Regions from separate parts of the Streptosporangium sp. NPDC049046 genome, predicted to be linked through region 1. Evidence: riboswitches for the same ligand, from Rfam matches in the RefSeq annotation. Region 1 holds a riboswitch; each other region holds the start of a gene.
What was found. Region 1 has a riboswitch for cyclic di-AMP ahead of AB0B96_RS01870 (C40 family peptidase). Riboswitches for the same ligand answer to the same signal wherever they lie in the genome.
Positions count from the first base shown of each region.

Region 2: linked by a shared signal. The riboswitch ahead of AB0B96_RS17360 (hypothetical protein) and the one ahead of AB0B96_RS01870 (C40 family peptidase) in region 1 are both predicted to bind cyclic di-AMP.
Region 3: linked by a shared signal. The riboswitch ahead of AB0B96_RS06980 (CHAP domain-containing protein) and the one ahead of AB0B96_RS01870 (C40 family peptidase) in region 1 are both predicted to bind cyclic di-AMP.
Region 4: linked by a shared signal. The riboswitch ahead of AB0B96_RS18470 (hypothetical protein) and the one ahead of AB0B96_RS01870 (C40 family peptidase) in region 1 are both predicted to bind cyclic di-AMP.

Region 1 covers NZ_JBEZEZ010000001.1:445,599-453,391, reverse strand. The annotation lists gene AB0B96_RS01890 (NYN domain-containing protein) at 1-1,218, shown strand, start outside; gene AB0B96_RS01885 (hypothetical protein) at 1,319-1,951, shown strand; gene AB0B96_RS01880 (NlpC/P60 family protein) at 2,295-3,212, shown strand; gene AB0B96_RS01875 (class I SAM-dependent methyltransferase) at 3,446-4,144, shown strand; cyclic di-AMP (ydaO/yuaA leader) riboswitch at 4,484-4,643, shown strand; gene AB0B96_RS01870 (C40 family peptidase) at 4,726-5,310, shown strand; gene AB0B96_RS01865 (hypothetical protein) at 5,600-6,448, shown strand; gene AB0B96_RS01860 (M48 family metallopeptidase) at 6,445-7,722, shown strand; gene AB0B96_RS01855 (glycosyltransferase family 4 protein) at 7,719-7,793, shown strand, end outside.
Region 2 covers NZ_JBEZEZ010000011.1:27,044-34,836, forward strand. The annotation lists gene AB0B96_RS17355 (DUF4253 domain-containing protein) at 173-919, shown strand; cyclic di-AMP (ydaO/yuaA leader) riboswitch at 1,289-1,438, shown strand; gene AB0B96_RS17360 (hypothetical protein) at 1,689-2,504, shown strand; gene AB0B96_RS17365 (hypothetical protein) at 2,688-3,059, opposite strand; gene AB0B96_RS17370 (roadblock/LC7 domain-containing protein) at 3,072-3,452, opposite strand; gene AB0B96_RS17375 (hypothetical protein) at 3,511-4,404, opposite strand; gene AB0B96_RS17380 (roadblock/LC7 domain-containing protein) at 4,409-4,855, opposite strand; gene AB0B96_RS17385 (DUF4032 domain-containing protein) at 4,942-6,153, opposite strand; gene AB0B96_RS17390 (class II aldolase/adducin family protein) at 6,217-6,864, opposite strand; gene ngcE (N-acetylglucosamine/diacetylchitobiose ABC transporter substrate-binding protein) at 7,196-7,793, shown strand, end outside.
Region 3 covers NZ_JBEZEZ010000004.1:124,361-132,153, forward strand. The annotation lists gene AB0B96_RS06960 (glycosyltransferase family 2 protein) at 88-1,020, shown strand; gene AB0B96_RS06965 (polysialyltransferase family glycosyltransferase) at 1,020-2,342, shown strand; gene AB0B96_RS06970 (DUF6716 putative glycosyltransferase) at 2,433-3,641, opposite strand; gene AB0B96_RS06975 (hypothetical protein) at 3,733-4,773, opposite strand; cyclic di-AMP (ydaO/yuaA leader) riboswitch at 5,502-5,640, shown strand; gene AB0B96_RS06980 (CHAP domain-containing protein) at 5,659-6,354, shown strand; gene AB0B96_RS06985 (extracellular solute-binding protein) at 6,785-7,793, shown strand, end outside.
Region 4 covers NZ_JBEZEZ010000011.1:261,673-269,465, reverse strand. The annotation lists gene AB0B96_RS18500 (choice-of-anchor I family protein) at 1-1,473, opposite strand, end outside; gene AB0B96_RS18495 (TIGR03086 family metal-binding protein) at 1,685-2,254, shown strand; gene AB0B96_RS18490 (hypothetical protein) at 2,273-2,404, opposite strand; gene AB0B96_RS18485 (metal-dependent phosphohydrolase) at 2,603-3,199, shown strand; gene AB0B96_RS18480 (DeoR/GlpR family DNA-binding transcription regulator) at 3,284-4,084, shown strand; gene galT (galactose-1-phosphate uridylyltransferase) at 4,081-5,160, shown strand; cyclic di-AMP (ydaO/yuaA leader) riboswitch at 5,233-5,369, shown strand; gene AB0B96_RS18470 (hypothetical protein) at 5,373-6,347, shown strand; gene AB0B96_RS18465 (hypothetical protein) at 6,916-7,173, opposite strand; gene AB0B96_RS18460 (hypothetical protein) at 7,698-7,793, shown strand, end outside.

The DNA.
Region 1 (7,793 bases):
GTGCCACTGCCGCTGAAGGGGATCGCCAGGTTCGATCCCCGCAAGAGGGCCAGGCTGGGCGGCGCCCCGATCGCCGCGCAGCTGGAGGTCGACAAGAAGTTCCGTGAGCTGGTCGCGGAGACGCTGACCGCGGGCTGGCCCGAGCTGGTCGCGAGCCTGGCCGAGGGCACGGTCCCGCCGGCGGCCGAGCCCGTCATGGTGGCCGCCGCCGCATACCTGACCAGGCCGCCGGGCTGGGCGGACATGGTGGAGGCGGCCCGCGCCGAGCTGGAGAGGTCGGCCGTCGCGGCCGAGGGCTCCGCCCAGGAGCAGACGGTCTCCCGGCTGCGCGAGCAGCTGGCCGCCCAGAAGACCGCGGCCAAGGAGGAGTCCGAGCGGCTGCGCGAGCAGCTCAAGACCTCACGTTCGGAGGTCTCCGACCTGCGCCGCAGGCTGCACGAGGCCCGCGAGCGGACCAAGGCGGCCGAGGCGCGTGCCGCCGCGGCCCAGGAGGTGGCCGACGAGGCCAAGGCCGCCGCGCTCTCGGCGGGCAGCACCGTGGAGAGCGAGCTGCGCCGCCTGCGCGAGCGGCTCGCCGACGCCGAGCGGCAGCTGGAGTCGACGCGCAGGGCCGCGCGCGAGGGCCGCAGCGTGGAGGACACCAAGGTCCGGATGCTGCTCGACGCCCTGCAGGACGCCGCCGCCGGGCTGCGCAGGGAGCTCGCCCTGCCCTCGGGCATCCACCGTCCCGCCGACTCGGTCGCCTCGGTGGCGCCGGGCAGGCAGGGGGTCCAGGCGGTTCCCGCGCGGGCGCTCGCCGACGACGACCCCGCCCTGCTCGACCAGTTGCTCGCGCTGCCGCAGATCCATCTGATCGTCGACGGCTACAACGTGACCAAGGCCGGTTACGGAACGTTCACCCTGGCCGACCAGCGAAGCCGCCTTCTCACCGGTCTCGGCGCGCTCTACGCGCAGACCCGCACCGAGCTGACCTGCGTCTTCGACGGCGCCGAGCTGAACGGGCCGGTCCCGGTGTCGGCACCCAGGGGGGTGCGCGTGCTGTTCAGCGCCCCGAACCAGATCGCCGACGACCTGATCCGCCAGCTGGTCCGCGCCGAGCCCGCGGGACGCGCGATCGCGGTGGTCTCCTCGGATCGCGAGGTGGCCGAGTCGGTGCGCAGGATGGGCGCGAGGCCGGTGCCCTCGGTGCTTCTTCTCAGACGTCTGGGCCGCGCGTAAACCTTTTGAGGTCGTGGGGCATCGGATCACCCAGGAGGCTCGATTCGTTGACTTTCTCCCCACGGCTGAAGGCGGGGGTCTCCGTGCTGAAAGGGTCCAGATGAAGAAGATCATAACGCTCGCCCTCGCCGTCCTGGCCGCAGGGGCGACCGTCACCACCCCCGCGACGGCCGAGGCGGCCGCCATTCCCAGGGGTTTCCTGCTGTACGAGAAGGACGCGGCCAAGAAGGACAACGATCCCGAGACCAACTGGACGGTCGGCAACTCGGCGAAGGCCAGGCTCGCCGTCAACCCGTGCGACAGGCGCACACTGGCCGCGACCGGCCGCGTGGCCGCCCGGACGGTGACCTTCACCGGCGTGCCGGACTTCATGAAGGTCGAGCAGGTGATCCTGTACGGCTCACGGGCCTCGGCCGCCTCGGCCGTCGCCCAGGTGCGTGCCGCCCTGGTCAAGTGCGCGGCCAGGACCGACTCCGGCGCGAGTTACCGCTACGCCTCCTCGCGCCTGACCGGGCTCGGTGACGAGGCGCTGAGGATCTCCGGCCAGGTCTACTACGGCAGGAAGGCAGGGGTGGGCGGTGACCGGAGCGTGCTGGTCAGGAAGGGCAACGCCGTCCTGGTCTATCTCTGGGCGGGGGAGTACGACAAGCCGGGGAAGGGGGACTGGAGCGTCCAGTTGCGCGACGCCAGGAGGATGACCGCCAAGATCTGCGACATCGCCGCCTGCGGGTAGTGCGACCGGAGTACCGGCGGGGGTGCTTCCCGCGGCCGGGACACCACCTGTTCCCAGAGGGCGCTTCCCGCGGTGCCCCCCTGCGGCCGAGGTACCGCTCCTGACAGGGCCGTCTCCCGCGGCCGACGACGCCCTCCGGGGAGAAAACCGTCGGCCGCGGGTAAAGCGGTCACCTGCGAACAAGGAGCAAACCCGGTGAAAAGGTGAGTCAACCATTACTTCTTCTGTACTATTCGCCGCAGGTCTGGTGCAGTCGGGAGGCGTTGACGTGGCCGTGGCGGGTTTGCCGGTTGGACTGATTCGGATACCGGTGGCGGTAGGGCTCGCTCTCGCGTTGTTGACGATGCCGGTGAGCGGAGCGTCCGCCCAGCTGAGGCCGACCCCCGCCGAGGCGAAGAAGAAGCTGGAGAAGCTCAACGAGCAGGCCGACCAGATCGTCGAGAAGTACAACCAGGCCTCGGAGAAGTGGAAGCGGGCCAGGAAGAAGTACGGCGATCTGAACGCCGATCTGACCCGCCAGAACAAGCAGGTCGCCGGGCTGCGCAAGGAGCTCGTCTCGATGGCCGTCAGCAGCTACCAGGTCGGGTCGATCAACGGCTGGGAAGGCATGATCTACCAGTCCGACCCCGGTGCCCTGCTGAGCGGCCTGGCGGCCGCCGACCAGATGTCCACCTCCCGCGCCCAGTCGCTGAACGCCTTCGACGAGGCCACCAAGGCGCTGCGGATCGGCCGGGACGAGGCGAAGAAGGCCCTGGTCGACGCCGACAAGACGCGGGACGAGCTGGCCGAGGAGAAGGCCAAGGCCGAAAAGATGGTGAGGGCACAGACGAAGCTCCTGCGCGAGCTCAACGCCTTCAAGGTGGGCAACCCGCAGAGCACCGGGGTCCAGTACACCGGCTCAGCCTCGGGCAACGCCCGCGCCGCCCTGCAGTTCGCCTTCGCCCAGATCGGCAAGCCCTACCGGTACGGCGGCACGGGTCCCAGCGGCTGGGACTGCTCCGGTCTGGTCCAGAGCGCCTGGCGCAACGGGGGAGTCTCCCTTCCCCGGACGACCTGGGAGCAGTGGAGCTGGGGTGCGAGCCGCAAGGTCTCCCTGAGCGACCTCCAGCCCGGCGACCTCATCTTCAGCGAGGGCCTCGGCCACGTCAGCATGTACGCGGGCAACGGCCAGATCGTGCACGCCCCGCAGACGGGCGACGTCGTCAAGACCGTTCCGCTGTCGTCCTACGGCCGTCGCATCGTCGGAGCCGTCCGCCCCTGAGCGTTGCCCCCGCAGCGTTGCCCTGCAGCGTTGTCAGTGGCCGTCAGTGGCCGCCATGGCTCCCCGGTGGCGCCCGGTGCCCCAGGCGGTCCCCCGGTGCTCCCCTGTGGCTCAGCGGCCCCACGGCGGCTCCGTCCGCAGTGGCCTGCGAGGCGACGGCGCGGCTCCCGGCCGGGTGAGGTGCCGGGAAAAACCGGATGTGCCGGGCGCGGTGCTGCTGCGAGCATCGGAACATGATCAAACCATGGATACCCGACGAGCTCGCGTACGCCGGACCTGAGCACCTCGACGCCGCGTTCGTCGCCGGGTTCGACCGGAAGCAGGGCAGGCCCGACCCCGAAGAGGACCTCGCCGTGCTCGCGAGGCACGGCGTGGGGGAGAGCGCGACGGTGGTGGAGTTCGGCGCGGGGACCGGACAGTTCGCCCTGGCCGCGGCGCGGCGGTTCTCGCGGGTGGTGGCGGTGGACGTCTCCCCGGCGATGCACGACTTCCTGGCCGCCCGTGCCGCCGAGAACGGGCTCTCCGCCGTCGAGTGCGTGCGGGCGGGCTTCCTGTCCTACGAGCACACCGGGCCGCCCGCCGACGCGGTCTACACCCGCCACGCACTCCATCAGCTCCCCGACCTCTGGAAGGCCGTCGCGCTCGACCGCGTCGCGCGGATCGTACGGCCGGGGGGCGTCCTGCGCCTGCGTGACCTGATCTTCGACTTCCGGCCGGACGAGGCCGACGCCGTGTTCGGCCGCTGGCTCGACGGCGCGGCGGACGACCCCGCGCTCGGCTACACGCGCGAGGACTACGCCGAGCATCTGCGCACCGAGTACAGCACCTTCAGATGGCTGCTCGAACCGATGCTGGACGCCGCCGGCTTCGAGATCGTCGAGGCGGACTTCCAGCAGTCGATCTACGGGGCCTACACCTGTGTCAGGCGCTGAGAGCGTCCGGCCGACCGTCCGGGAACGGTCCATCATCAGTGGATCGCGATGAGTGTGACGAACATTACGAAACCGTGATTTGCCGGGCGTGATGCGAAGGATGTGACGAGGGTCATATCTCATTAGCATAAATGGCCATTAAGCAGGGATAACAGGAAGATCAAGAAGGGTGTCGGCTCTCCCGGATTTGGGGAATGCTTTGCCGAACGTTGGGGATCGGGGTAACTTCTGGCGTCGCGACGTGCAAGCCACGCCGTCGCGGCGAATGTCGGTCTTCGGGCCGGTTCCCTTATAAGAATCCAGCCGGCCGCCGTGCCCCCACCCGGGGGTGGAGATCATTACGGCGGCCCGCCGAATCCATGCAGCCAGGAGGCATGGAACCGGGGACCCAAAAGGCCCAGCACGCTGCGGCCAGGGGTGAATCGGCATGTTTATGCCGTAGGGCATCTTCCAAGCCCGAATCCGTCAGCTAACCCGGTAGGCATCAGTGGAAGCCCCAAGGAGAAATCCTGTCCAGCACCCTGCACAACCCTCGTCTGTCGCGCCTTTTCCGCCTTTCCCTCGGCGGTATCGCCCTCACGTTGACCGCCTCAGCCGGAGCGGTCACCCTCGGGCCCACGGCGGCGCAGGCGGCGGACGGTCCTCCCGAGATCCTGGTCAACAGTGCGGCCGGCGTCTCTGAGAAGACCGAAAGCACCACCAAGACCGTCACTCAGGCCTCGGCCACAGCCACGGCGAAGGCCAAGGCCACGGCGAAGGCCAAGGTGAAGGCCAAGGCCAAGATGAGCAAGGCGGCACGACAGAAGGTACGGGCCGGTAAGGCGGTCTCGACGGCCAAGAAGCAGATCGGCACCCCTTACCGCTGGGGAGCCTCCGGGCCCGGAGCGTTCGACTGCTCGGGGCTCGTCCGGTACGCCTGGAAGAAGGCGGGTGTGTCCCTCCCCAGGGTCACGCACAGCCAGTACAGGGCGATCAAGAAGAAGGTCTCGTGGAGCAAACTGCGCCCCGGTGACCTGATGTTCTTCAGCGGGAAGGGCCACGTCGGCATGTACGTCGGCAAGGGCAGGATGGTCCACTCGCCGAGCAGTGGCAAGACGGTTCGTGTCGTGAAGCTGGCGGGCTACTACAAGTCCTCCTTCGCCGGAGCGGCACGGCCCGGAGCCTGAGCCCGCGCCCGGGTGGGGGACCCGGGACCGCGTCGAGCGCGGCTCCCGAACTCCGAACCCGAGTGCCGGACCCGAGCACGGCGCCCGAGCGCCGGACCCGAGCACGGTGCCTGAGCACCGCGCCCGAGTACGGGAGCCCGAGCCCGCGTCCGGGCACACGCCGGAGGCGCGTCGAAAGCGCGTGCCGAAAGCACACGCCCGAGCACGGAAAAGCGGCCCCGGCCCTCCACCAGGAGGGCCGGGGCCGCTCCATGCCGGTCGAGATGCCGGTCAAGTACCATCGGCTCGTATGTCCGTCCCGAAAGGGCGCCGCGCCGTGCTCGCCGGGATGCTGGCGCTGATGAGCGCCGGTCCGTTCGCCGGGACGGGCCCCCTCCTGGCCGGAGCCGCCCCGCTCCTCCCGCACGGCCCGTACGACGCCCGGCGCCTCCTCCGGGACCCGGGCGACCTCCGCGACCTGTGGCCGGGTGCCGCCGTCACCGTCACGGGCGAGCACTCCCTCGTGATCGGCCACGGCGTCCCCGACGCCGTCCTGCGGGATCTGGCGGCGAGGGCCGACCGCGCCCGCGCGACGATCGCGGAGATCTGGGGGCCGGTCCCCGCGGTGATCCTCTTTCCCGCCGACGACGCCGAGGCCGCGACGCTCGCCGGAGCCGGCAGCACCCGCGGCCTGGCCGCGATGGCGACCGCGGACCGGGTGATCGTCCTGCCCTCGGGATACGCCAGGCTCACCGAGACCGGCAGGGACGTGGTGATCACCCACGAGCTCGCCCACGTGGCCACCGGCGCGACCCGTGGTGGCCGGGTGCCGATGTGGCTGTCGGAGGGCTTCGCCGACTACGTGGGCTACCGCGACGCCGGGATCGCGGTGCGCACGGCCGCCGCCGAGCTGGCCGCCGAGGTGCGCGCGGGCGTCCTGCCCGAGCGTCTGCCGGGACCGGCCGACTTCGCCCCCGGTGCGCCGAGGCTCGCGCAGGCGTACGAGGAGGCGTGGCTCGCCTGCCGGTTCGTCGCGGAGCGCTTCGGGGAGAAGGCGCTGGTGAGGCTCTACGGTAGCGATGTCGGGAGCGCGCTCGGCCTGTCGCCGGCCGAGTTCACCGCATCCTGGCGCGACTACCTCGGGAAGGAACTCACGTGACGCTGAGCACGAAGGACGCGCCCTCGGGCGTGCGGTCGGCGGGATGGGCGACGGCCGGCCTGGGGGCGGTCACGCTGGCGGTCGTGGCGTTCACCACGCCCTGGAGCGTGCTGCCCGACGGAGCTCCGCCCGTCACCCCTGATCCGGCCCGCGACTTCACCGCCGAGCAGATCGCCAGGGCCGAGACGTTCGACGCGCTGGTCAGCCTTCCCGGCTACCTGTCGCTCGGCCTGACGCTGGTCGTGGCGGGGGTGCTGATCGCCACCCCGCTGGGCGCGCGGCTCGTCGACCGGCTGCCGGGGCCGTGGTGGCTGCGGACGCTGCTCGGCGTGCTGGCGCTGTCGGTGGCCGTGGCGATCCTGCGCTGGCCCCTGGGGATGTGGTCGGAGGGCTACCTGCGCGACTTCGGGCTGTCCACCCAGGCATGGCCCGCGTGGGCGGCGGACCGGGCCAAGAGCACCGGCATCGGCGCCGGGCTGACCGCGATCATGGTGGTGGCGGTGATCGGCCTGGCGCGACGCTACCGGCGCTGGTGGATCCCCGCGGCGGCCGGGGCGTTCGTCCTGACCGTCGCGGCCTCCTTCGCCTACCCGGTGCTCATCGAACCGGTCTTCAACGACTTCAGGCCGCTGGAGGCCGGGCCACTTCGCGACGACCTGCTCGCGATGGCCGACAGGGACGGCGTGCCGGTCGAGAACGTGCTCGTCGCCGACGCCTCCCGGCGGACCACCGCGCTCAACGCGTACGTCTCCGGATTCGGCGCGACCCGCAGGATCGTGGTCTACGACACGCTGCTGCGCGCGCCCGCCGACGAGGTCGAGCTGGTGGTCGCGCACGAGTTGGGCCACGCCAAGGCGGACGACGTGCTGTGGGGCACCCTCGTCGGCGGTCTGGGCGCGGCGTTCGGGGCGTGCCTGCTGTACGTGGTGACCTCGGCGGGAGGCGTGCGGCGCAGGGCCGGGGTCACCTCACTCGGCGACCCGAGGGCGGTGGGACTGGTGATGGGGGTGCTGAGCCTGGCCACGGTCCTGTCGGGGCCGGCCCAGAACCTGGTGAGCAGGCATATCGAGGCCCGCGCGGATCTGCACGCGCTCGACCTGACGAGGGATCCCGCGACGTTCGTGGCCATGCAGAAACGGCTGGCATTAACCAATATTTCGGATTTGTCGCCTGATTTCGTTGAGTATGTACTTTATGTATCGCATCCCACGGCACCGCAGCGCATCGCCATGGCACGTTCCTGGGCCGGGCTGAACGGCCTCCCCGAGCCGTGAGCCGCACGCTGGTCGTCACGAACGACTTCCCGCCCCGCGCGGGAGGGATCCAGTCGTTCGTGTACGGTCTC
Region 2 (7,793 bases), on a different contig from region 1:
CTCGGGGTGGTTGACAGGCCAAAATTGATCCGTGGTCAGGATCGGATCGGTAGAGATGAGCGATTGCGAGCGTGAGAGACTCCCGCCAGTTCTGGGCCAGTTGTTCGCCGATGGGGGAGAAGGAGCCCACGAAGGCGAGGGGGACGGGGGAGGCAGGGGCAGGAGGCTCTCGGTGGAGTTGCCGCCGGGGGACGTGGTGTGGCCCGACCCCGGTTACGCTCAGCTCGCGGTCCGTCGCCGTCCGGCGTTCTGGCTGAGTGAGGTGACGGTCTCCGGCGAGTACTGGGCCCGGTTGAGGGCTCAGCACGAGCAGTCGGGCCTGTGGCCGGTCCTGCTGGAGGACTCCGTCCAGCCCTGGTCGGCGGGTCAGATCGCCCCCGACACCGCCGCGCAGATCGACAACTACAACGCCGCCGCGTTCATGGCCGAGGTGTGGTCCGACTGGATCGAGAGGGCGACCCTGGACCAGCTCGAAATCCTCGATCCCTACGGTCCCGAGTGTCCGGGCCCGGCGCCGGCGGGAAGGCTCGCCGCCGATCCCGGTGTGGTCGCCGACTGGTACGCCGGGCTGGTGGCCGAGCGCAGGACCCCGCTCGGGCTCGTCGCGGTGGAGCGCGGGGCCGACGCCCTGGCCGTGATGGGCTGGCAGGGCGCCCTGAACCACAACGAGTGGATGGTCCCGCTCGCGGCCGTCGTACGGAGCTGGGAGGAGAGGTTCGGGGTGCGGGTGGTCGGGATGGGTTTCAACACTCTCGACCTCAGCGTCGCCGCGCCTCCGACGACCTCCGAGCACGCCCTGCACGTCGCGGCGGAACACTGGACGTTCTGCCCCGACAGCATCATCCAGGGGGCGGGGACCCTCATCGACTACGCCGAGCAGATCAAGGGCAGGAACGCCTGGTCGTTCTGGTGGGACTGACCGGACGGGGATGACCCGCGGGGTGGGGGAGATCCCGTGCGGGTCTCGGTGAGGGGTCCGCGATGGGCTGCCCCCCGGTGAGGAGGCCCTGTGTGGGTCTTGGGGAAGGACCTCTGTCCCACGAGACGGACTGTCGGCCGCCGGTGGGGAGACCCCGTCCGGGGTGGGGGTTCTCGCGGCGGTTGCCGGGATGGGAGAGGCGTTCTCGCTGGTAGGGCGGGTGTCGACCTGGCGGGGCAATCGATGGGGCTTCCTTGAAGCTTGTAGGTAGATCTTCTGGGTTTTTCATGGTGTTTGCTTTGCTTTGTCCGGTTTGGTGGGTAGTGTCCACTGTTATCGGTTGGCGACCTGCCCTTCACAAGAGGAGGCGGCCGGCCGACGTCGAATCCCGAGGGCCCGCAGGGCTCCGGAGCCGGGGAACCAATTTTCCGGGGTGAATCCGCCGCGAACGCGCGGCGGTAGGGCAACTCCACCGCCCGAACCCGTCAGCTAACCCGGTAGACGAGATGGAGAGGAGATCCCCTCATGGATCACCGCGTCACCACGTCGGTGGACCCCCTGTCGGCACCGACCACCTGAACTTCAACGCCGCCCCCCGTCCCCTCGACCTCGCCGCCGCGCCTGACCGTGGCACCTTCAGGACCGTGCTCCGCGTAGCGATCGGCTGATCCGGCTACGCCACCTTTTCCGATGAGCGCGTCCCCGCCAGTGCACCCCTTCGGTGTTCGCACCTGGCCGCCCCGTTCCCTCGCGAAAGAGCCATTTCTCCATGCACCCCTCCTTTGGTATGCACAAGAACGACCTGAACACGCTCTGTCCGGGCGAGCGATCCCCGTACAGGAACACCTCCTTCGGGCGCGGCCTCGCCGCGGCCCTCACCGCCGCGAGCCTCCTCGTCTCCGGCGGTGTCGCCCTGGCGCTCCCCGCCTCCGCGGCCCCCGCCGCCACCCGCCTCGCGAACGACCCGGCGGCCGGCGCGCCCGCCGGTACCGAGGCCGTTCTGCTCCAGGGCGCGACCACGGCCTCCTACTTCTGGGACGACTCCTCTGGCCGGGCCGGTGACACCGGACTTCCCGCCAGCGGCAAGCCGATGCAGAAGGGCATGATCGCCAGCCCGAGCTGGCCCCTGTTCACCGAGGGATACATCCTCTACAAGGGCAAGAAGGCGAAGTTCTTCGTCGGCGACCGCGGCCCGGGTAACCCCTCCAACCAGGGCATCATGATCGACATCGACGCCAAGACCTTCGCCGACCTGACCGGCGGCACGTTCAACGCCGGCACGCTCGGCGTGGACGGCAACGGTGGCATGGGCCACATCGACATCCAGTACGTCGTCACCAAGTGGGGCGGCGGCACGGGGATCAAGAACCACCCGGTCGCGTTCTCCACCGGCGCGTGGAACCGCAGGGACACCAGCCCGGCCCAGCCGCCGACGACCGTCTTCGCGATGGCGAGGAAGCTGGGCATCGGCCTGCAGACCCAGCTGGTGAGCGCCGAGGCGCGACCCTGGCTCGGCAAGCCCAAGGTCATGGTCGAGCACGTCTCCGAGTACGTTCCCGACGGCGTGGCCGCAGAGAAGAACTGACCCCTACGGTGTGGCGGCCGGGAAGAACCGGCCCCCGTCACCGTCCCCGAGGGGGTAGCGGCAGGGAAGAGCCGACCTCGTCACCGTCCCCGGCGGCACGGACGCCGGGAAGAACCGCCCCCGAGAGGCGTGGAGGGTTCCGGTGCGGCCCGCGCCTGCCGGGACGCGGGCCGCACCAAAGGATCAGACTTCGAGCTTCTCCTCGATGCCACGCAGGTTGTGCCGGGCGAGCGCGAGGTTGGCCCGGTTCCGGTCGAGGGCCAGGTAGAGGAACAGCCCTTTACCGCTCCGGCCCGCGATAGGGCGGATCACGTGATACTGCGTGCCGAGCGTGATGAGGATGTCCTCGATGCCGTCCTTGATGCCGAGCGACTCCATGGTCCGCATCTTCGCCCTGACGACCTCGGTGTTACCCGCGGCCGCGACCTGGAGGTCGAGGTCCTTGGACCCGCCGAGCGCGCCGAGCGCCATCCCGCTGTTGTAGTCGACGACGACCGCGCCGATGGCACCGTCGATCGCCATCATCTCCTTGAGCGAGATGTCCATGTTGCCCATTACTGTCTCCGATCACTGGGATATCGATGTGCGTGAGCTGACGGCGGCGAGTCGATCCGCCGTTCTGCGGCCCTCCAGCCTGAGCAGTCCGAGATTGGTCCCCGGGCGTGCCAGGACTGTGAGAACGATCTTGGGTCCGGCGGCGTAGAACGCCGCGTAGCCGTTGGTTCCGGAGATGAGCGTCTCCTCGAAGGCGCCCTTGCCGGCGATGCCCGTCATCCGGCGGCTCAGGGCGAGCACCGCGGAGGAGAGCGCGCCCGTCTGCTCGATGTCGTTTCTCAGGTCGCTGGCTATCGTCAGGCCGTCGACACTGCACGCGATGCTCCCGTCCACATCGGGTACGCGTTCTCGCAGCATCGCCATCTCACGGCGTATCTCCTCGCGCAGTTCCACCGGCATCCTCCTTCCGATCAACTTCAGCGTCCGTAGCCTTATCGGCATGTGACCGGGCTCAAGTCATTGCCTCCAATGCGTTCCTGAGCCGGATGAGCAGGTTGACGTCGGCCGGGTCCCCGTTCGCCCTGGGGATCCACTCCGACGTCTCCACGGAGCCCGTCCCGGCCGCCGGGATCTCCGTGGCGCCCTTCGTCCGCCTGGGCAGCGGGTCCGGCACGGCGGGGGCCTCGGCCGGACCGGGCTCCGGGACGCGGAGCAGCCCGGAGGAGGCGAGCTGTCGTACGGCGAGCAGCACCGAGTACGCGGGACGGCCCAGTTTGCGCGCCAGCTCGGCCGGGGTCGCGACGGAGTCGGCGCCGACGAGCACCTCCCACTGGAGCGCGCTCAGCACCACCCGGTGGGCGCCGATGCGCTCCACCGGGACGACCGGGAGCGTGTCCAGCTCCGCGGACGGCCAGATCTGTTCCAACTGCGCCTTCCTCCGCTCGCACTCCCGGAGCAGGCCGGTCGCGTCGAAGTACCACTGCGGTCCGAGCCAGTGCAGCTCCCCCCGCCGGAACCTGGGCCGGTGCCCGGTGGCCCGCAGCAGGAAGTACGCGGCGTCGAGCACCGTGCTGAGCACGCAGAACTCCAGCTCACCCCTGGTGAGCAGGCCCTGGGCGATCAGCCGCTCGCCCCCCGTCGGCTGGGGCTCCCGCGACTCCTGCGGCCCGGGAGGGAGCGCGGGGTCCGGTCGCCGGCGGGTGGTGGCCTGCCTGATCTGCCGTACGGCGTGGGCGGATATGCCGCAGCGGGCACCCAGCAGGTCCTCCAGCCGAGGGGCGGACGCGCTCTCGGCGTAGGTCACCCGGCCGTCGGTGAGGTAGACGACCCCCGCCTTGCCGAGTCGCAGGGATCCGGTGGCGTGGTCGCCGGCGAGCCCGCTGAGGATGTTCTCGACGCTGGGCATGGGCTCACGTGGATATCAGACGGCCGGAAAGGGCCTGGAGGCGGTGGCGGGCCAGTGCCAGGTTCGAGCGTTCCGGATCGAGCCTGACGTAAATGACGAGCGGGCCGTCGAACGGCGTTTCCAGCGGCTTCAGTAAATGGTGTCCGCCGTCCGTGGTCACGATCATGTCGTTGATCCGGACCGTGCCGCCGGGCACGGTGACGGCGAGCCCGTCGAGCGTCGCGCGCAGGGTCTCGCTCAGCCCCGCGGCCGACCTCTCCACGTCGGCATGGCGGCTCGCACCGCCGGCGGCCACCGCGGTTCCGCTGGTCTGATCGATGAGGATCGCGTCCAGGGCCCCGGGGATGGCCATTACCTCGGTGAGGCAGTCTTCGATTCCGAGCACGTGCTCTCCCTTGCCGACGACTTCGAACGTCGCCCGGTCAGCGTAGGGAAAAGCCTCGGAAACCACTCTCTCCGGCTAGGGGTTTGATGGGAGAAGGGGGAGGATTCACCACCCCGAGGGGAAGTTATGCACCCCGGATGGAAATCAACCCTTTAGTCCTCGGCGATGAGTGCCTTTTCGTCCGGCTTGAAAATGAGAATGTTCTTCACATAGGAATTCACCGCGGCGGGCAGGCCGACATCGGTCCCGGCCTCCTCCGACATGTACCAGCGGTGGTCGAGCACCTCGTGGAAGAACTGCGCGGGCTCCAGCTTGCCCCGCATCTGGAGGGGGACGGCCAGCACCGTGGGCTGGAAGACCTCGGCGAGCCAGCGGTGGGCCACGATCGCCTCGTCCTCGTGGCGAAGGCCGTGTGACACGCGGAAGGAGTCGAGGTCGTTGAGGAGGCGTCTGGCCTGGTTCTCCTCCACGTCCAGGCCGGTGAGCCGCAGCAGCCTGCGCTGGTGGTGCCCGGCGTCCACGACCTTGGGCCGGACGATGAGCCGCCCGGTGCCCGCCTTGCGGCGGACCATCATCTCCGCGACGTCGAACCCCAGGGAGTTCAGCCGGCGGATCCGCTGGTCGATCATGTGCCAGTCGACCTCCTCGATGATCTCGTCGGAGGTGAGTTCGCCCCACAGACGGTGGTAGCGGCGGCAGACCGAGTCGGCGACCTGCTCGGGGTCGATGGAGGAGTGCAGCAGCCCGCCCGCCTCCAGGTCGAGCATCTCGCCGAAGATGTTGGTGTGCGCCACCTCGATGTCGTACAGCCGCTGCCCCTCGCTGATCATGGGGTGCAGCTCGCCCGTCTCGGCGTCGACCAGATAGGCGGCGAAGGAGCCCGCGTCCCGGCGGAACAGGACGTTCGACAGCGAGCAGTCGCCCCAGTAGAAGCCGCTGAGGTGCAGTCGTACGAGCAGCACGGCGAGGGCGTCGAGCAGCCGGTTGAGCGTCTCCGGGCGGACCGTCCCCGACATGACCGCGCGGTAGGGCAGCGAGAACTGCAGGTGCTGGGTGATGAGCGCGGAGTCGAGCGGCTCGCCGTCCGCGCCGGTCCGCCCGGTGACCACGGCGACCGGCTCGACGGACGGGGTGTCCATCCGGCTCAGGTCCCACAGCAGGCGATACTCGCGCTTGGCGTAGTACTCGCTGATCTCCTTGATCGCGTACACCTTGCCCGACAGGCGGGCGAAGCGCACCACGTGCCGGGAGATGCCCCGGGGCAGGGAGACCAGGCGGTGCTCGGGCCACTGCTCCAGCGGGACGTCCCAGGGCAGGCGGATGAGGTCCGGATCGCTCGGCGCGCCGGTGAGCTGCAGGGGCATGGGGTCAGTCCTCGCGATGGGTGGTCCGGCGGTGTGCAGGACGGGCAGGTGGTCGCGCCGCGCTCAGTCCTCGCGGCGGGGAAAGGTGGGCGGGTCGAGGGCGCGCCGGACCACCGAGGCGAGCTGCTCCTCGGTGAGCACGCGGGGCTCGCCGACGCTCCTGGCCCGCACGTAGACCTCGCAGAGCCACTCCAGCAACCTGGTCGCCTCGAAGGCACCGTCCAGGTCGTCGCCGATCGTGACCCCGCCGTGGTTGGCCATCAACGCGGCACGCCTGTCCTTGAGCGCGGCCCTGACGGAGGCGGCGAGCTCGGGGGTGCCGTAGGTGGCGTATTCGGCGACCCGCACGGTCCCGCCGAGCAGCAGGACGTTGTAGTGGATCGGCGGCAGCTCGCTCATGGTCGTGGCGACCACGGTGCCGAAGACGGAGTGGGTGTGCACGACGGCGCCGGCGCCGGTGGTCGCGTAGACCGCGAGGTGCATGGGGGTCTCCGACGACGGCCGCAGATCGCCCTCGACGAGGTGTCCCTCGATGTCGACGACCGGGCAGGCATCGGGCTCCAGCCGGTCGAGGGAGACGCCGCTGGGTGTCACGGCGACCAGGTCGCCCACGCGGACGCTGAGATTTCCCGCGGTCCCGACGACCAGTCCGGTCGTGGCGGCCCGATGGCCGTACTCACACAGCAGGCGGCGCTGCTCGGCCAGCAACATGTCGTCAAAAGTAGGGGGTTGCGGTACCGGGCGGCAAACCTTCATTATCTGGTCTAGACCGGTTGCCGCCTGTCGGTGGTCGGCGAGCAGGGTTCCTCTACCTCTCCGGCGGTCGTGCGTCAACGGTTGGTAGAGGAATTTAGACCGCTATGTGCTGTTTCGTTGCCGGATAGCACTTCCCTGGCGTTTGGTTGCTACCGGATATGTCGCGAGGACATCACGGCTCGGTCTAGACCGGATGCGGGCCCTTGACGGTGGGCTCCAGGGATACGTACCTTCGGGCAAACGTTTAGGAAACTTTCCTAATTGATCCCCCGTGCAGGAGGGTTACATGTCCACATCGGCCAGTACGCCCGGAGATATCACCCGGCGGCAGATGCTCCGCCGGATCGGCATGACCGCTCTGATCGCCGGCCCCGGCGCAGGGATGCTCACCGCCTGCGCCACCGGCGGCGGCCCGGCCCCCGCCGCCTCCGCGGCACCCTCCGCGAGCGGCGCGGTCTCCGCGGCGAACCCGTTCGGCGTCGCCGCCGACGCGCCGCTCGAGGTCGTCATCTTCAAGGGCGGCCTGGGCGACAGCTACGCCACCGAGGTCCACGAGCCGCTGTACAAGAAGGCGTTCCCGCAGGCCCAGATCAAGCACGTCGCCACCCAGCAGATCGCCCAGACCCTGCAGCCGAGGTTCGCCGGCGGCGACGTCCCCGACATGATCGCCAACTCCGGCACCGACCTGATGGACAACGGCGCCCTGCAGCAGGAGGGCCAGCTCCTGGAGCTCACCGAGCTGTGGGACGCCCCCTCCATCGACGACCCGAGCAAGAAGGTGCGCGACATGGTCGCGCCGGGCACCGTCGAGTCCGGCCTCATCGACGGCAAGCCCTACCTGATGAACTACGTCTTCTCCGCGTACGGCCTCTGGTACGACTCCG
Region 3 (7,793 bases), on a different contig from region 1:
CCTCACGGGTAGTCCCGTCGGGGGCGTCATGGGGGTGGTCCCGTGGGGAGGGAGGTGAAGGGGTCGATATGAGGTGGGGATGGGAGGGTGGAGTTGATCAAGTTGTCGGTGGTGGTTCCGGTGCGGGACGCGGAGGGCTACATCGGTGACGCGCTGACCTCGCTGACCAGGAACGCGCGCAGGGACTTCGAGTTCATCGTGGTGGACGACGGCTCCGCGGACGCGACCGGGCAGATCATCGAGGACTTCCGCGACGACCTGCCGGGGCTGGTCGTGCTGCGCAACGAGGCGCCGGTCGGGCTGGCCGACGCGCGCAACCTCGGGGTCTCCCTGGCCTCCGGCCGCTATCTGACCTTCATGGATGGCGACGACTGGCTCGCGCCCGGATACCTGGAGAGCCTGGTCGGGGCGATCGAGCGGCTCGGCTGCGACTTCGTCCGGGTCGACCACGTCCAGGTGGAGGGCAGGAAACGGACGATTCACCGGGCGCCGCTCGCCACCCGGGAGGTGGTGGTGAAGCCGCGCGACCACATCCTGCCCGCCGAGTCGAAGACCATGGTCGACTACCCGTACGCGTGGGCGGGCATCTACCGCCGCGACCTCGGCGAGTTGCTGACCTTCCCGGGGCACCTGCACACCGCCGAGGACAGGCCGTGGATCTGGCGGCTGCACCGTGAGGCGGGTTCCTTCGCGGTGGTGTCGCTGGCCGGGCTGTTCTACCGGCGGATGGTGGCGGGCTCGCTGACACGGATCGGCGACGCGAGGCAGCTGCACTTCTTCGACGCCTTCGACCTGGTCTTCGAGGGCCTGGAGGAGGAGTTCACCCCCAAGGCGGTGCGGATGTTCCTCGCGCTCCTCGCCCACCACCTGGAGACGGGCGAGCGGTTCTCCCCCGAGCTGCGCGCCCGCTTCGAGGAGCGCGGCGCCGCGGCTCTGAGACGCTTCCCCCCGGATCTGCTCGCCGAGATCCGTCTGGACCCGGAACGCGACCAGATCCTGCAGAGACTCCTGGAGGAGTGATGACGCAGCTGTTCTACGCCTCGACCCTGTTCGGCGCGATGACGCTGGCGGCGGCGATCGACGACGGCCGCTTCGGTCCCCGCGAAGGGCGCCGGATCCTGCTGGTGTCCAACAACGCGGCCATCCCGGAGATCACCCCGCCCCTGGACGAGGCGGCCGGTTTTGCCGCGCTGCGCCCGCGCTTCGACGAACTCCACTCGTGGAACGAGATCATCGCCCCGCTGCATCCCTCGGACTGGAGGGCCCGCGTCGTCGAGGTGCCGATGCTGAGCCGCCTGGTCGCCTCGCGTCTGGCACTGGGTGACGGTCCCGCCGAGCTGATCCTGGAGTCCGTCGCGGTTCCCCCGGCCAGGACCCTGGGAGGGCTGGTCAGGGACTGTCCGATCACGGTCTACTCCGACGGCCTGATGAGCTACGGCCCGACCCGCGACCCGCTGCCGTCGGAGATCTCCGGGCGGATCACGCGCCTGCTCCACCTCGACCTGGTGCCCGGCCTCACGCCGTTGCTGCTGTCGGAGTACGGGGTTCCCGCCGAGTCCCTTCCCTGCCGGGCCTTCCTCGACGTGATCGGGAAGGTCGGCGGGGAGACCGGGGACGCGCGTTCGGGTCGGGCGATGATTCTCGGACAGTACCTGTCCGCCCTCGGCATCATCACCCCCGAGGAGGAGGCGCGACTGCACGCCGACATGCTGTGCGGCCTCGTCGCCCGGGGATTTCGCGGTGTGCTGTTCAAGCCCCACCCGGCCGCCGGGCGCAGGCATGCCCAGCGGCTGCGCGAGACGGGCGCCGAGCTGGGCGTCGAGCTCGACGTGGTGGCGGAGACCGTACCCGCCGAGTCGTGCTTCGCCGGGCTGAGGCCCGAGCTCGTGGTCGGCTGTTTCTCCACCGCCCTGATCACCGCGAGCCGGTACTTCGGGCTCCCGGTGGCGACGTCGGGCGTCGAATCGGTCCTGGAGCGGCTCACCCCGTACGAGAACAGCAACCGGATCCCGGCCACCATCGCCGACGCCCTGCTGCCGCGCCTGTCGGCGGACGGCTCGCTGGAGGAACCGCCGCCGGTGGATCTTCCCGCCCTGGTGAGCGCGGTCGGCTACTGCATGCGGGCCGAGGTGTATCCGGGGCTTCGCGAGAGCGCCACCGCCTACCTGGAGGCGCACGGCACCGCCCGCTACTTCAAGCGCCAGCGTCTCGGCGCCCTGGATCTGATCACCGCTCCCCCGGCCGCCGCCCCCAGGGAGCGAAGCCCGCTGGGCAGGCTCCGCGACCGCCTGTCGAAGGCGCTCCCCCAGGGAGACGGTCGGGTAACCGCGCAGGAGCGTTGATCGACATGGGACGCGGCCAGGCCGATCCGTTGCGAACCGCGGTTTTACCCGGTGGCCGGACATCGCCCGGCCCTTACCCCGACCGGTGCTCTAGAGTCGGCCGAACCCCTTGAGGTAGCGGCGCATCCGGCGCTTGGCGCGGTAGCCGACGCGCAGCATGTTCGGCGGCACCTCCACGCGCATGCGGGCGCGGCGGCGGGCGGTGGCGTACTCGGGACCTTCGAGCAGGGACATCGCCGGGGCGAGGCGGCCGGAGCGAGCCTTTCCCACCAGAGAGACCATCCGCGACACCCAGTCGCTCTCGCCACCGGGGTGGAAGTAGTTGACCTTGCACCAGGCGTCGTCCGGGTGCAGGAAGCGCCCGGCGGAGAGGTCGTCGAGGGTGCCGAGCAGGCCGCTGTCCTCGAAGACCAGATTGATCATCTCGGCGCCGACCCCGAAGTCCGACAGCACCAGGAGCGGTACCTTCTGGGCGATCGCCTCCAGCGCGGCGGTCGAGCTGACGGTGACGAAGCCCACCGCGTGGGCCAGGTGCTCGTGCATGGGCCCCACCGCGAAGCGCACGGCCTCGGCGCGCACCCGGCCCTCCTCGGCGAGCGACTGCCACAGGCGCTGGTAGTGGTAGCGCTCGTTGTGGGTCTGACGCTCGGTGTCCAGGGCCCGAAGCTTGACGACGACGTCCAGGTCGGGCCGCCTTCCGGCCAGCTCGGCCAGGGCGAGCAGGACGCGTTCGCGCTCCTCCCTGCGTTTGGGCACCTTGGCCTGGGTGGCGAACACCACCCGGTCGCGCGGCCCGGTGGCGGCGATCTCCGCGTCACCGCGCAGGAACGGCAACCTGGCCAGCCCGATCTGGCCGCCCCCGCCCAGTCTGGCGCCGATCTCGGAGAACTCCTCGACCTCCCGGCCGCTGTGCAGCACGAACAGGTCGCATCCGCTGCGGAACAGCCACGCCTTCTCGGTGGCGGGGACGGAGATGCCCGGCAGCCCCGAGACGAACACCGGCCGGGGCCGCAGCCCGGTCAGCACGTCTGCGGTCAGCACGTCCACCACCGGTCCCGTACAGGCGACGAGCACCACGTCGGGTCTGAATCGTTCGGCGGCCCGGCGCAGCGCGCGGGCCGACAGCACCGGCGGGTCTGCCGCCGAGCCCGCCACGGCGGCGTGGATCTGCGCCGGCGAAGGGGTGATGGGGGTGCGGACGACCACCAGTTCCGACTCACAGCCTGCGGGCAGGTCCCGCAGCAGGCAGGCCGCCCACTTCAGGTAGGAGTCGGAGTCGGCCACGGCCAGGACCTTCAAAGAAAACCTCCGGCGGGGAATTCCCCGGTTTCGTGTACGGGCACGGTGTGCGTGGCGCGAGCGGCGAGCCCGCCCGGCCTCGGCCGTCGGGTCATGACCCGGTGACTCCCGTGTCGTGATGGGCGAACCTCGACAGGTGGGAGCGCAGTGACGGCGCCGCCTCGGCCGTCCACCACTCGTCGGGAACGTCCACCGTCTCCACGGCGACCCCCCGGGCCGAGAGCAGGACCCGCAGGGAGGTGACCGCGGTGGACGGCAGGCTCAGCACCCGCTGCTCGGCGGCCAGGCCGCGCAGGGTCATCTCGGCGGGGATCCCGCCGTCGTAGACGGTGATTCCCGGCTGCTCCCCGACCCGGGCCAGGTCGCCGGGGTCCTCGCGGCGGTGCGGGAAGTAGGCCACCGGCTCGGCCGATCCGAGCCCGGCCAGCCAGCCGAAGTAGCGTTCGCGGTGGATCAGGCCGTTGCGGACCAGCGAGGTGCCGAGGACGACGGTGCGCTCGGCGGGGCGGGGCCTTCGCAGCGGCTGGGACCGCAACCAGGCGAAGTCGTGGGTGACCAGCTCGACTCCCCTGGCACGTACGGCCTTCGCCAGGTCGGAGGGCACCGGCAGCGCGGTGAAGATCGACAACCGCCCCGCGCGGGCGGCGGCGCGCAGCCTGAGCCCGGCCGCCGTGGCGAGGACGGTCCTGAGCCTCCCCGCCTTCCCCCTCGCCCTCAGCAGGGGCGTTCCCGTCCTGCCGGTGAGCAGTTCCAGGAGCCTGATGGTGGCGAGCCCGTCGTCGACGATCACGATCCGGCCGGGGGACGCGGTGAGCCAGCGGAACTGGACCTTGCCGGAGAAGGCGTCGCCCACCGCCCAGGTCTCCCCCCGGCGCGGCCGGGGCATGTCCGGGCGCGCCGGGGTGAGCTCAAGCCCTCTCGGCAGGGTGAGGCGGCCGAGTTCGCGGCCTGTCACGGCCAGCGGGCGGAGTTTCGCCCGGGGGACGAGATGGCTGCGGGCGCCGAGCAGCCCGGCATGGTGGGCCTCCACCGCGCAGAGCATCTGCAGCGGGGACTCCACCCAGGCGATGGTCGAATCCTGCTCCCGCGCGTGGTCTCGACCGTCCTCCACGCCGGGCGATGACCCGTTCACGACTGGCACAACCTAACCCGGTGGCCTTAAGGAGCAGGGAACTGCGGGTGAACAACCGACCACGCGAGATTGCAGATGATCTCTCTGGTCTTTACCTCTCCGCCGCCACCGTCCGAGATCGGATACGACCGGATGTCCGTCGGGCGGGCCGGCGTCGGCGGGGCCACGACGATTCATCGTCGCGGGCCGGGCGGGGAGGCGCCGGCCGTGGACCCCGATCACCTGGAGGCCGCGAGAACCTCCTCGGGCATGGTCGTGAGCCGCCGGGCCCCGTGTGCGCTCTCCGGCACTTCCATGGGAGAACTCCTACCATCCGCATACTTTTTACCATCGAATACTTGTTCTAAAAAATGGTGATTATATGATCTTCGGCGGAAGGGCTCCCCACGCGCGGTAGCACACCCTGGCCGACACCTCTCGGGCGGGTCGGGAAAACCCGGATCGCCGTGAACGCGGGGGATCCCGGACGCCCCTCCACCCCCGGAGGAAGGTGCGCCCGGCGCCGGAGGGGCGTGATCGACTCCCCCCTCCCTCGCCAGGCGGCACCCCGCCGTACCCCTTCATTTGGGACGTATTACCAAGTCAGAGCAATGTGTCCCACTTGTAATCGTCTGCCGGGTTGTCGTACGTTCGTCCTGTTCATGGCAATTGTCTAGGTCTATACAGATCTGTGCATTGCCGTCACATTGCCCGACCGCGCTCCACCCGGCGGAACCTTCCGCCGTCGGTGAGCACGGCCGCCGAATCCGCGAAGTCTGCGGAACCGGGGAACCACGTTCCTGGGGTGAATCAACGCACTCATGCGTCGTAGGGCACTTCCCAGCCCGAACCCGTCAGCTAACCCGGTAGGCGGTATGGAAGCGAAGCAAGGAGTCGAACCCCCGCATGACCAAGCATCGCCTCACCTCCACCCCCCGCGCCGTCTGCGCCGTCCTGGGCGCCTGCGCCGTCCTCGCGACGGGCACCACCGGCGCGGCTCTGGCCGACGGCCACGGCGTCGTGAACGCACCGCCCGCCGACACCCGCGCGCAGGACGCCGGGGCCGCGAAGACCTCCCTGCAGGTCATCGCCGAGGGCCTTCCCAAGGTCTCCGCCGCACAGATCCTGGACATCGCTTCCAAGCAGATCGGTGTCCGCGAGAACGCCCAGGGTGGTGGAACCAAGTTCCAGTCCTGGTACGTTTCGAGCCCTCGCGCCAAGGAGACCATGGCCCGCGACGGCGGCAAGAGCGTGTACGAGTACGCCAACGCCCCCTGGTGCGCGATGTTCGTCTCCTGGGTCGGCGAGACGGCCGGCATCCGCCCCACGATGGGCTGGGACGCCTACACCGTCGCCCACGCCAAGTGGTTCAAGAACAACGGACACTGGGGCACCGCCCCCACTCCCGGCGCCGTCGTCTACTTCGACTGGGCCGGCGGCAAGAGCATCGAGGGCATCGACCACGTCGGCTTCGTGAAGAAGGACAACGGGAACGGCACGATCACCACGATCGAGGGCAACACCGGCAACGGCGCCGTCGAGGAGCGCGTCAGGCCCGTCTCCCAGGTCGTCGGTTACGGCTACCCGGTCTACTCGGACTGACCTCCGGCCGCCCCGGCCCCCCGCCGGTGAACGCGGACCGGTCATCACACTCCCAGGGGCACCGCTCGTTCGAGCGGTGCCCCTGACGATATTCCATATTCCACCCCGCCCGCCCCTCTCTCTCCCCTCCGCGAGCCCCGCACGGCCACGAAATGCCCCAACTGGTATGCCCGTGAGATGGGAGCGCTCCCAATCACCCTTGTGGGAGGTATGTCGACTTTTCACACCAAAAGTCCCACCTAAAGCGGCTGGATGTAACGGTTGAGTTTCGGCATATTGACGTCCTGGTTGCCCATCGTCCACTCTTCGTGGGAGCGCTCCCAAAAGCACATTGAGGAACGATCTCGTCGCGACGACCGCGTTTGTCGGGGACCGGTCCGCGATGTCGCCTCCCAATGAAGTTCGGGCGACCACCTGAGAGGGGTCCGGAATGTTGAACAACAAGCGACACGGCAAGCTCGCCGCCGTCGCGGTCATGGCGGCCACCGCCCTGGCCATCACGTCATGTAGCTCCAGCGAGCCGGCGGCACCCGCCGCGGAGGGCGGTTCCTCCGCCCCGGCCGAGCCGGTAACCATCACCGTGCACACCTTCGGTGGCGGTGAGAACTTCGGCTACGACAAGGCCGTGGAGACGTGGAACGCGGCGAACCCGAACATCCAGGTCAAGTACCAGAACCTGACCGACCGTTTCGAGGACGTCTATCTTCCGCAACTGCTCCAGCGCCTGCAGGCGGGCAGCGGCGCGGCCGACATCATCGCCCTGGACGAGGGCGCGATGGGTCTCATGAAGGCCCGCCCGCAGTTCTTCACCGACCTCGCCGAGTACGGGCTGGACAGCCGTAAGGCCGACTTCCCCGCAGCGAAGTGGGACAACGGCATCAACGCCGACAACAAGCTCTTCGCCCTGGGCACCGACATCGGTGGCATGACCATGTGCTACCGCAAGGACCTGTTCGAGAAGGCGGGCCTGCCCACCGACCGCGAGGAGGTCGGCAAGCTCTGGCCGGACTGGAACGCCTTCAAGGCGATCGGTGAGAAGTTCAAGGCCGCCAACCCCGGCAAGACCGATCCCAAGTTCCTCGACGGCCCGAACACGCTCTACAACGTGATCCTGTCGCAGGAGGCGCCGAAGAACGGCAACGTCGCCTACTTCGACAAGAACAACCAGCTCATCATCGAGAGCAACCCGGCCATCAAGACCTCCTTCGACACGGTGAAGGACTTCAGCGAGGCCGGTCTGACCGCCAAGCTCGCCTCGTTCACCCCGCCGTGGAACGCCGCGATCAAGAAGGGCGCCTTCGCGACCATGGGCTGCCCTGCCTGGATGCTCGGCGTGGTCTCCGGTGCGGCCGGTGACGACAACAAGGGCAAGTGGGACGTCGCGGCCGTGCCCGGCGGCGCGGGCAACTGGGGTGGCTCCTACCTCGCGGTTCCCAAGC
Region 4 (7,793 bases), on a different contig from region 1:
GGTGGGGCTGTCGGAGGCGGGGATGAACAGCACGCCCTCGGGACCGACGTCCCCGGCGGTGCCGTCCTCGACCGAGCCGGTGAAGTCACGGGTGTTGACGTAGCCCGCCAGACGCGGGGCGCGCGGGTCGCCCAGGTCGTAGGCGACGATCCCACCGACCCGCTCCAGCCCGGCGAAGGCGTAGGTCCGGCCACGCACCTCACCGACCGTGATCCCCTCGGGCTCGGGGCCCTTGTTGTCGCTGCGGCTGTCGAAGGAGTCGTTCTCCTCGTTGTCGGCGTTGAAGGCGCCGGGCAGTTCCCTGGCGACGAGCCGCTCCAACTGGTCGCCGGAGTCCCAGACGAGCGCTCCCGAGGTGGACCTGACCGAGATCGAGCGGGCGCCGAACGCGTGCAGTTCGGTGTAGGCGCCGTTCGCGTCCCTGGGCGAGTCGACGGCCACGTTCAGGCGGCCGAGCTCGGCGTCCTTCTTGAGGTTCTCCGCGTCGGGCAGCGCGAGGTTCAGCGACTTGACCCTGACCTCGTCGGCGTGGCAGCCCCACTCGCGCCCGTCGCCCTCGTTGGCGGTGACCAGGTAGGTCCGCCCACGGTCGCGGAAGTGCGCGATCGCGTCGGGCTGGTACATGCCCTTCACCGGCCGGGGCCTGACGTCGATCTTCCCGTCCCTGTCCGACGCGTCGAACCCGCTCTTCGACCAGTCCTTCAGCCCCAGCGGGACGACGTCGCGAACCACGACCCGGTTCAGGTCGACGATCGCGAGCGCGTTGTTCTCCTGAAGGGTCACATAAGCGGTGTCGCCGTCGACGGTGACGTACTCCGGCTCCAGATCCTGGGCCGCGGTGGCGCCGGGGCCGGTGATCCGCACTCCCCGGGCCCGCAGCCGCTCGGCGTCGAACTTCGCGAACCCCGCGGTCCGCACCGTCCAGCGGCGCAGGTCGACGACGCTCACCGAACCTTCGGGGTCGGCCGCCTCGCCCTCGCAGTAGGAGGACGGCTCGCCCTCGTTGGCCACGACCACCCGGGTCCCGTCCGGAGTGAAGGTCAGCATGTCGGGCAGCGCCCCCACGGTCACCTGCCTGAGCTTCTTCCCGCTCGCGGCGTCGAAGAAGGCGACGGTGCCCGGGTCGGTCTTGACCGCGGCCTGCTGGGCCACGGCGACCAGGCCGCGGCGCACCGCGACGCTGTTGGCTCCGGGGGTGGCCAGGGTGGCGACCTTGCGCGGCTTGCGCGGGTCGCGGATGTCGAGCACGTCGACGGTACCGGCCTGCGCGTTCACCACGAAGACCCTGCGGGTGGAGGCATCGTACGCGGTGATCTCCGAGGCCCCGGCGGTTCCGGCGGTGTGACGGCCGAGGAAGGTCAGTGTGATGCCCCGGTGGCCGGATTCGGCGGTGGCCGGAACCGCGGAGAGGGGCAGGAGGAGCAGGCCGGTGACCGCCGCGGCGGTCGCCCTGGTGAAAGTCATGGTGCGCATGAGATGAAGTTTCGCAAAATATCGTGACTTACTGCTGACGTCGATCTGACCGTGGAATGAAGTCCCCCGGTCAGGTGTGCACCCTACGGAATTCCTTGGGCACCTCGGGCATGCCGGTCATGTCCGTTGACGCGATGACTACTGGCTGTTCAGGGGTTACGGTCAAGATGAGAGCCGGGAGGAGACCCGGGAGGGCATCGGGAGGGGCATGATGACCATCGACGTACCCGAGGCTTACCACCGCGCACTGGACGACTTCGGCGCTCTTGTCCACCGGATCGGCCCCGAGCAGTGGGAGAACCCGACCCCGTGCGTCGACTGGGACGTGCGTGCTCTCGTCAACCACGTGGTCGGCGAGAACCTGTGGGCTCCCGTGCTGCTGGCCGGGGGGACCTCCGCGGACGTCGGCGACGCCTTCGACGGAGACCTGCTGGGCGACGATCCCATCAAGGCCTTCGACACCTCGGCCGTACCCGCCATCCAGGCGGCGACAGGCGTTCACGCCCTCGGCCGCCTCGTCCACCTGCCGTTCGGCGACGTGTCCGGCCGGGAGTACATCACCGAACTGTTCGCCGACGCGCTCATCCACACGTGGGACCTGGCCCGCGCCATCGGTGCCGACGAGCGTCTCGATCCCGAGTTGGTCGAGGCCTGCGCCACCTGGTTCAGCGACGCCGAGCCCGGCTACCGGCAGGCCGCGGCCACCGGGGAGCACCCGCAGCCTCACTCGGGCACCGACCCGCAGACCCTGCTGCTCGCCTCCTGGGGCCGCCGCGCCTGACCATCGGAGCGCGTGCCGTCAGCCCGCCGCCGGCCGCCGGCCGTGGTTGGCCCTGCGCTTCTTGCGCGCCCTGGCCTTGCGTGCTCGTCTGCCCATGCCGACCACCCCTTCGCCGAGGTTCCTCCGGATCCGTACGGGACTCGATCTCACTCGCCCAGACCTTCACATTCCTCCTGGAATGTCCGTCGCACAAGGCCTGGACGGCGATCCGTCCGGCTCCGGCGGACCGTATTTCCCCGGCGTTTCCCCCGTCTTGACGTTCCCCACCCGTTGGATGGACGCGTGACCGGGCTCCTCACCCGTCAGGCCGGACTACCGGCTCCGTCACCGGACTCTAGGCTCCGTCACATGAGCGAGAAGCTGATGGCCCGCTGGCGATCCCTCGCCGGCGCGGGGGCCGACCCCCTCGGCCGCGAACTGATCACCCGGTACGACGAGCCGCACCGCAGGTATCACACGACCGCCCATCTGGAGGCGGTGCTCACCCATGTCGACGCCCTCGCCGACCACGCGGGGCGCCCGGACCTGGTACGGATGGCGGCCTGGTTCCACGACGCCGTCTACGACCCGCGGCGCGCGGACAACGAGGAGCGGAGCGCGAGGCTGGCCGAGCGCGCGCTGCCGGAGCTGGGGGTGCCCGCGGAGGATGTGGCGACGGTCGCCCGGCTGGTCAGGATGACCGTCACGCACGCACCCGCGTCCGGCGACGCGGACGGGGCCGTGCTGTCCGACGCGGACCTGGCGATCCTGGGCTCCTCCCCCGACGTCTACGCCGCCTACGCGGCGGCCGTGCGCGAGGAGTACGGCTTCGTCCCCGACGACGTGTTCAGGGCAGGAAGGGCCGCGGTGCTGCGCTCGCTGCTCGATCTTCCGGTGATCTTCCACGTCGCCGATCTGGAGGGGGCGGCGAGGGCGAACATCGCGGCGGAGCTTGATCGACTGTGAGCGGCCGGCCAGCACAATCCAACAACCTCCCCCACCTGGTCGTGGTATTTTGGTGGAATCTGATGGATTAAGGGGAGTGAGGCGATGCTCGCCCAGCAGCGACAGCAGGCGATCCTGGAAAGGGTGCGCGGCAGCGGCGGGGTCAGGGTCGCCGATCTCGTCCGGGAGCTTGGCGTGTCCGACATGACGATCCGGCGCGACCTCGAGGTGCTCTCCGAGCGCGGCCTGGTGGAGAAGGTCCACGGTGGCGCCACCGCCGCCGGGCCCGGCTCGACCGAAGAGCCGGGTTTCGCCGCCAAGTCGGTGCGCCAGCAGGCGGAGAAGGAGACGATCGCCCGGCACGCCGCCCGGCTCGTCCGGCCGGCCACCGCCGTCGCGCTCTCCGCGGGCACCACGACCTGGACGCTCGCCCACCACCTCGTCGACGTGCCCGAGCTGACCGTGATCACCAACTCGATCCGGGTCGCCGACGTCTTCCACCGCTCCCCCAGGGCCGACCAGACGGTCGTGCTGACCGGCGGGGTCCGCACCCCCTCCGACGCGCTGGTCGGTCCGGTCGCGGTCTCGGCGATCCGCGGCCTGCACGTCGACACCCTCTTCCTCGGCGTGCACGGTATGAGCACCCGCGCCGGGTTCACCACCCCCAACCTGCTCGAGGCCGAGACCAACCGCGAACTGGTCGCCTCCGCGCACCGCCTGGTGGTGCTCGCCGACCACACCAAGTGGGGCACGGTCGGCATCAGCACGATCGCCGAGCTGGCCGAGGCCCACATCGTGGTCACCGACTCCGGCATGACCGAGAAGGCCCGCGAGGAGCTCGCCGCCTCGGTGGGCGAGATGATCATCACCGACCCCCAGCGCGAGAGCGAGATCGCCGGCCGATGAAGCGTACGATCACCCACCTGGCCGACGGCCGGGAGCTTTTCTACTTCGACCGGCGCGACGACGCCGACCGCACGGCACCCGACCGGCGCGACCTGCCGCCCCGTCCCGCCGCCTCCGAGCTGCGCTACGACCCGCTCACCGAGGAGTGGATCGCGGTGGCCGGGCACCGCCAGGGCCGCACCTTCCTTCCCCCCGCCAACGAGTGCCCGCTCTGTCCCTCGACTCCGGGCAATCTCACCGAGGTCCCCTCCTCCGACTACGAGGTGGTGGTCTTCGAGAACCGGTTCCCCTCGTTCTCCGCCCAGCCGGGCGACCACCGGCCGATCGGAGGGTTGAGCGAGGTCCGTCCGGGGGTCGGCAGGTGCGAGGTGGTCTGCTTCACCTCCGAGCACGACTCCGCGTTCTCGCGGCTCTCCCCCGAGCGGGTCGAACTGGTCATGGAGGCCTGGGTCGACCGTACGGCGGAGCTGTCGGCGACGCCCGGCGTGGAGCAGGTCTTCTGCTTCGAGAACCGGGGGGCGGAGATCGGCATCACCCTGGCCCACCCGCACGGCCAGATCTACGCGTACCCCTACGTGACCCCGCGCACCAGGCTCACCCTCGGGGCGGCCGAGCGCCACAGGGAGCGGACGGGCGGCAACCTGTTCGCCGACGTCCTGGCCGCGGAGCGTGCGGCCGAGATCCGGGTGGTGGGCTCGAACGAGCACTGGACGGCCTTCGTCCCCGCCGCGGCGCGCTGGCCCGTGGAGGTCCACCTCTACCCGCACCGCAGGGTCCCCGACCTGGTCGCGCTGGACGCCGGGGAACGCGCGGCGTTCGGCCCCCTCTACACCGACGTGCTCCGCCGCCTCGACGGGATCTTCGGCGTGCCCATGCCGTACGTCGCGGCCTGGCACCAGGCACCGGTCTCCACCGGCCGCGATCTGTCGTACGCGCACATGGAGCTGTTCAGCATCCGCCGCGCGCCGGACAAGCTGAAATACCTCGCCGGGTCGGAGTCGGCGATGGGCGCCTTCGTGAACGACGTGTCGCCCGAGGCGACAGCACAACTGCTGCGCTCTGTTGTCACGAACTGATTACCGCTTGGTCTCGTCTTGAGGTCGCATGACCTGCTGTTTACCACTACTATCCTTCCCACATCGGCTGTAAACGCTGATTTGCCTAATCCCGGGCACCTTGCCCGGGAGCCGGGGAACCACCGCACCTGGGGTGAAACCACTTCGGTGGAAGGGCTTCCTCCAGCCCGAACCCGTCAGCTAACCCGGTAGGCGTAAGGAGAGGAGAGTGCGTGGCGGCCCCGTCCCCCACGTTCCGTCGGCGTGCGTCTCTGGCCCTCTGCCTGAGCTCGATCGTCGTGTTCACCATCGGCGCCCCCACCGCCGGAAGCGCGGACCCCAAGCCCACCGAGGCCAAGCTCCGCGCCGAGCTGGCCAAGCTCGGCAAGCAGGTCGACAAGCTGATCGAGACCTACGCGGCCACCCGCGAGTCGCTCAAGATGGCGCAGAAGGCCGAGATCGTCGCCAAGCAGAACCTGGAAAAGGCCGAGAAGACCTACGTCGAGGCCAAGCGGGAGGTCGACTCCATCGTCCAGTTGCGCTACCAGAGCAGCGGCGGAGGGCTGCCCGCGCTGATGTTCTCCGGCGACATGGGCGCCGCCGCGGTGATGGAGCAGCTCACCGCCCAGCAGGCCGCCCACCTGGAGGGCTTCGTCAACAGCATCGACCGCAGGAAGCGGGCGGCCGAGACGGCCGCCAGGCTCACCGACGAGATCGGCGACGAGGCCAAGGAGGTGCAGGCGCAGCGAGAGAAGGCCGAGAAGCTGATCCGCGACATGAAGAACAAGCTCGACCGGCTCGCCCCCACCGGTTCCGGCCGTCGCGCCGACGGCAGCTGGGCGCCGCAACTGCCCACCGGCCCCGACAACATCACCGACCGCACCCGGATCATGCGCGACGCCGTCATGAGGCGCTTCAACCTGCCGTACTCGGTCGGCTGCTACCGGGCCGTCAACGACGGCGGCGAGCATCCTCTGGGCCGCGCCTGCGACTTCATGATGAGCGCCGGTGGCGCGATGCCCACGGCCGCCAACCTCGCGCTCGGCGACGAGATCGCCGCCTGGGCCATCAAGAACAAGGCCAAGCTCGGCGTGAAGTACGTGATCTGGCGCCAGCGCATCAACCACGGCTCCGGCTGGAGGTTCATGTCGAACCGAGGCGGCATCACGGCCAACCACTTCGACCATCCGCACATCTCGATGTACTGAACCACCAGACTTCTGCCCTGCGGTGATCTTGTCGCAAGGTCCTCTCAGGACGCTTCGCGGACTTCCCGCTTCATGATCTTCGGTTGGCGCGCGATAGAGCGTAGGGCGGCGGAGTCCTGCACGGACGCGCAGGACGGGTTCCCCTGGACGAGCAGGTCCTGAGTCCGACCAGTTGATCGAGTGACGGATGGGAGGTGGCCCGGTTGCGCCCGTAGGTCACCCGGCGCGGCAGGGGGGCGACCAACGAAGACAGATTGGAGGCCGGCTTTTCGCATCCGGCACCACCCGGTCACCCAGCGGTTCCCGAGCCGGACGACGCCCTCGCCGGATCCATCGGTCCCGGGCCCAGGCACTTGCGGCAGGCGAACCTTCCCTCGTCCAAAGCCGCACCGCTGCGGCTTCTTGTGATGAGAACTCATCCACCGGAGGCTCCGCGTCTTTCTCTCCGGCCTTCGGCGAGTTCTCCCGAAAGGCCCGAAACGCCACGGGCGGCGTACCGGATATCCGCAACTGCCCGAATTATTTCTCTGAGATCACCTCATCATCGAGGCGCATAACCATTGGTTATTCAATCCTTACGGAAAGAGCCTTTGCTGTTATTGATGGCCGGGGCGATCAGCGCATTCCCGTCGAAGCCATTCGTATAGAACGCTTTGATCTTGATTAGCGTTACCCTCGTCCGAGCGTGGTTCCTGAAGTAGCCCACCGCCCGCACGTCTGCCGGGTGTCGGAACGCATACGTGTTGGAGCTTTCATGAAATCCGGTGCCGGTGTGAGCATGGGTCTTGATCCGAACCATCTTGACGTCGGGAGGCACGACCGTCACGGGTTCGGAAAGAAACGATCGGTCACCTTCCAGGTCGCCGGCTCGCAGTGGCCCGCTTGAGCCTGTTGCAGGACCGGGCGCGGGTTCAGCCGAGATCAGGTTCCACTGGTCGATCCAGGCACGGGCCCGACCATGTCCGCACCGTCATCACCTGGCGCGCAGGACCCGGCAGGATCCAGCGCCCGTATGCCGACCATATTCTCTGAATATACCAAGGTCGTATAGATTTCGGTCGGCGCAAAACTCGAAAAACGCTTGAAGGGAAGGGAATTGTAGCGACCAGCAAGCAGAAGAGGATCGCAGGCGTCGTGTCCGTTCTCGGCGTTTCGGCTGACGTCGTTATCGGGGCAGCGCCGAAATGCGGATGTGCGAGGGCCACGTGCTCAGCGCCCGCGCAGCCAGCCGGCTCCATCTTCACCCGGCTCGACGCTCACCCTTCGGCCTGACCACGCTTCTCGAAAGTACCTGCCGACCGGTCAGATGATCGTTTGTCCAGAAACGCCTTGCATGGTGAAGGAGAACCAGTGCGACCCCTTACGCGATTCCGGCTTCCCACGATCGGAGTGGCTCTCACCGCCGCCCTCGGAGCCGGGCTGCTCGTGGCACCCGCCGCACACGCC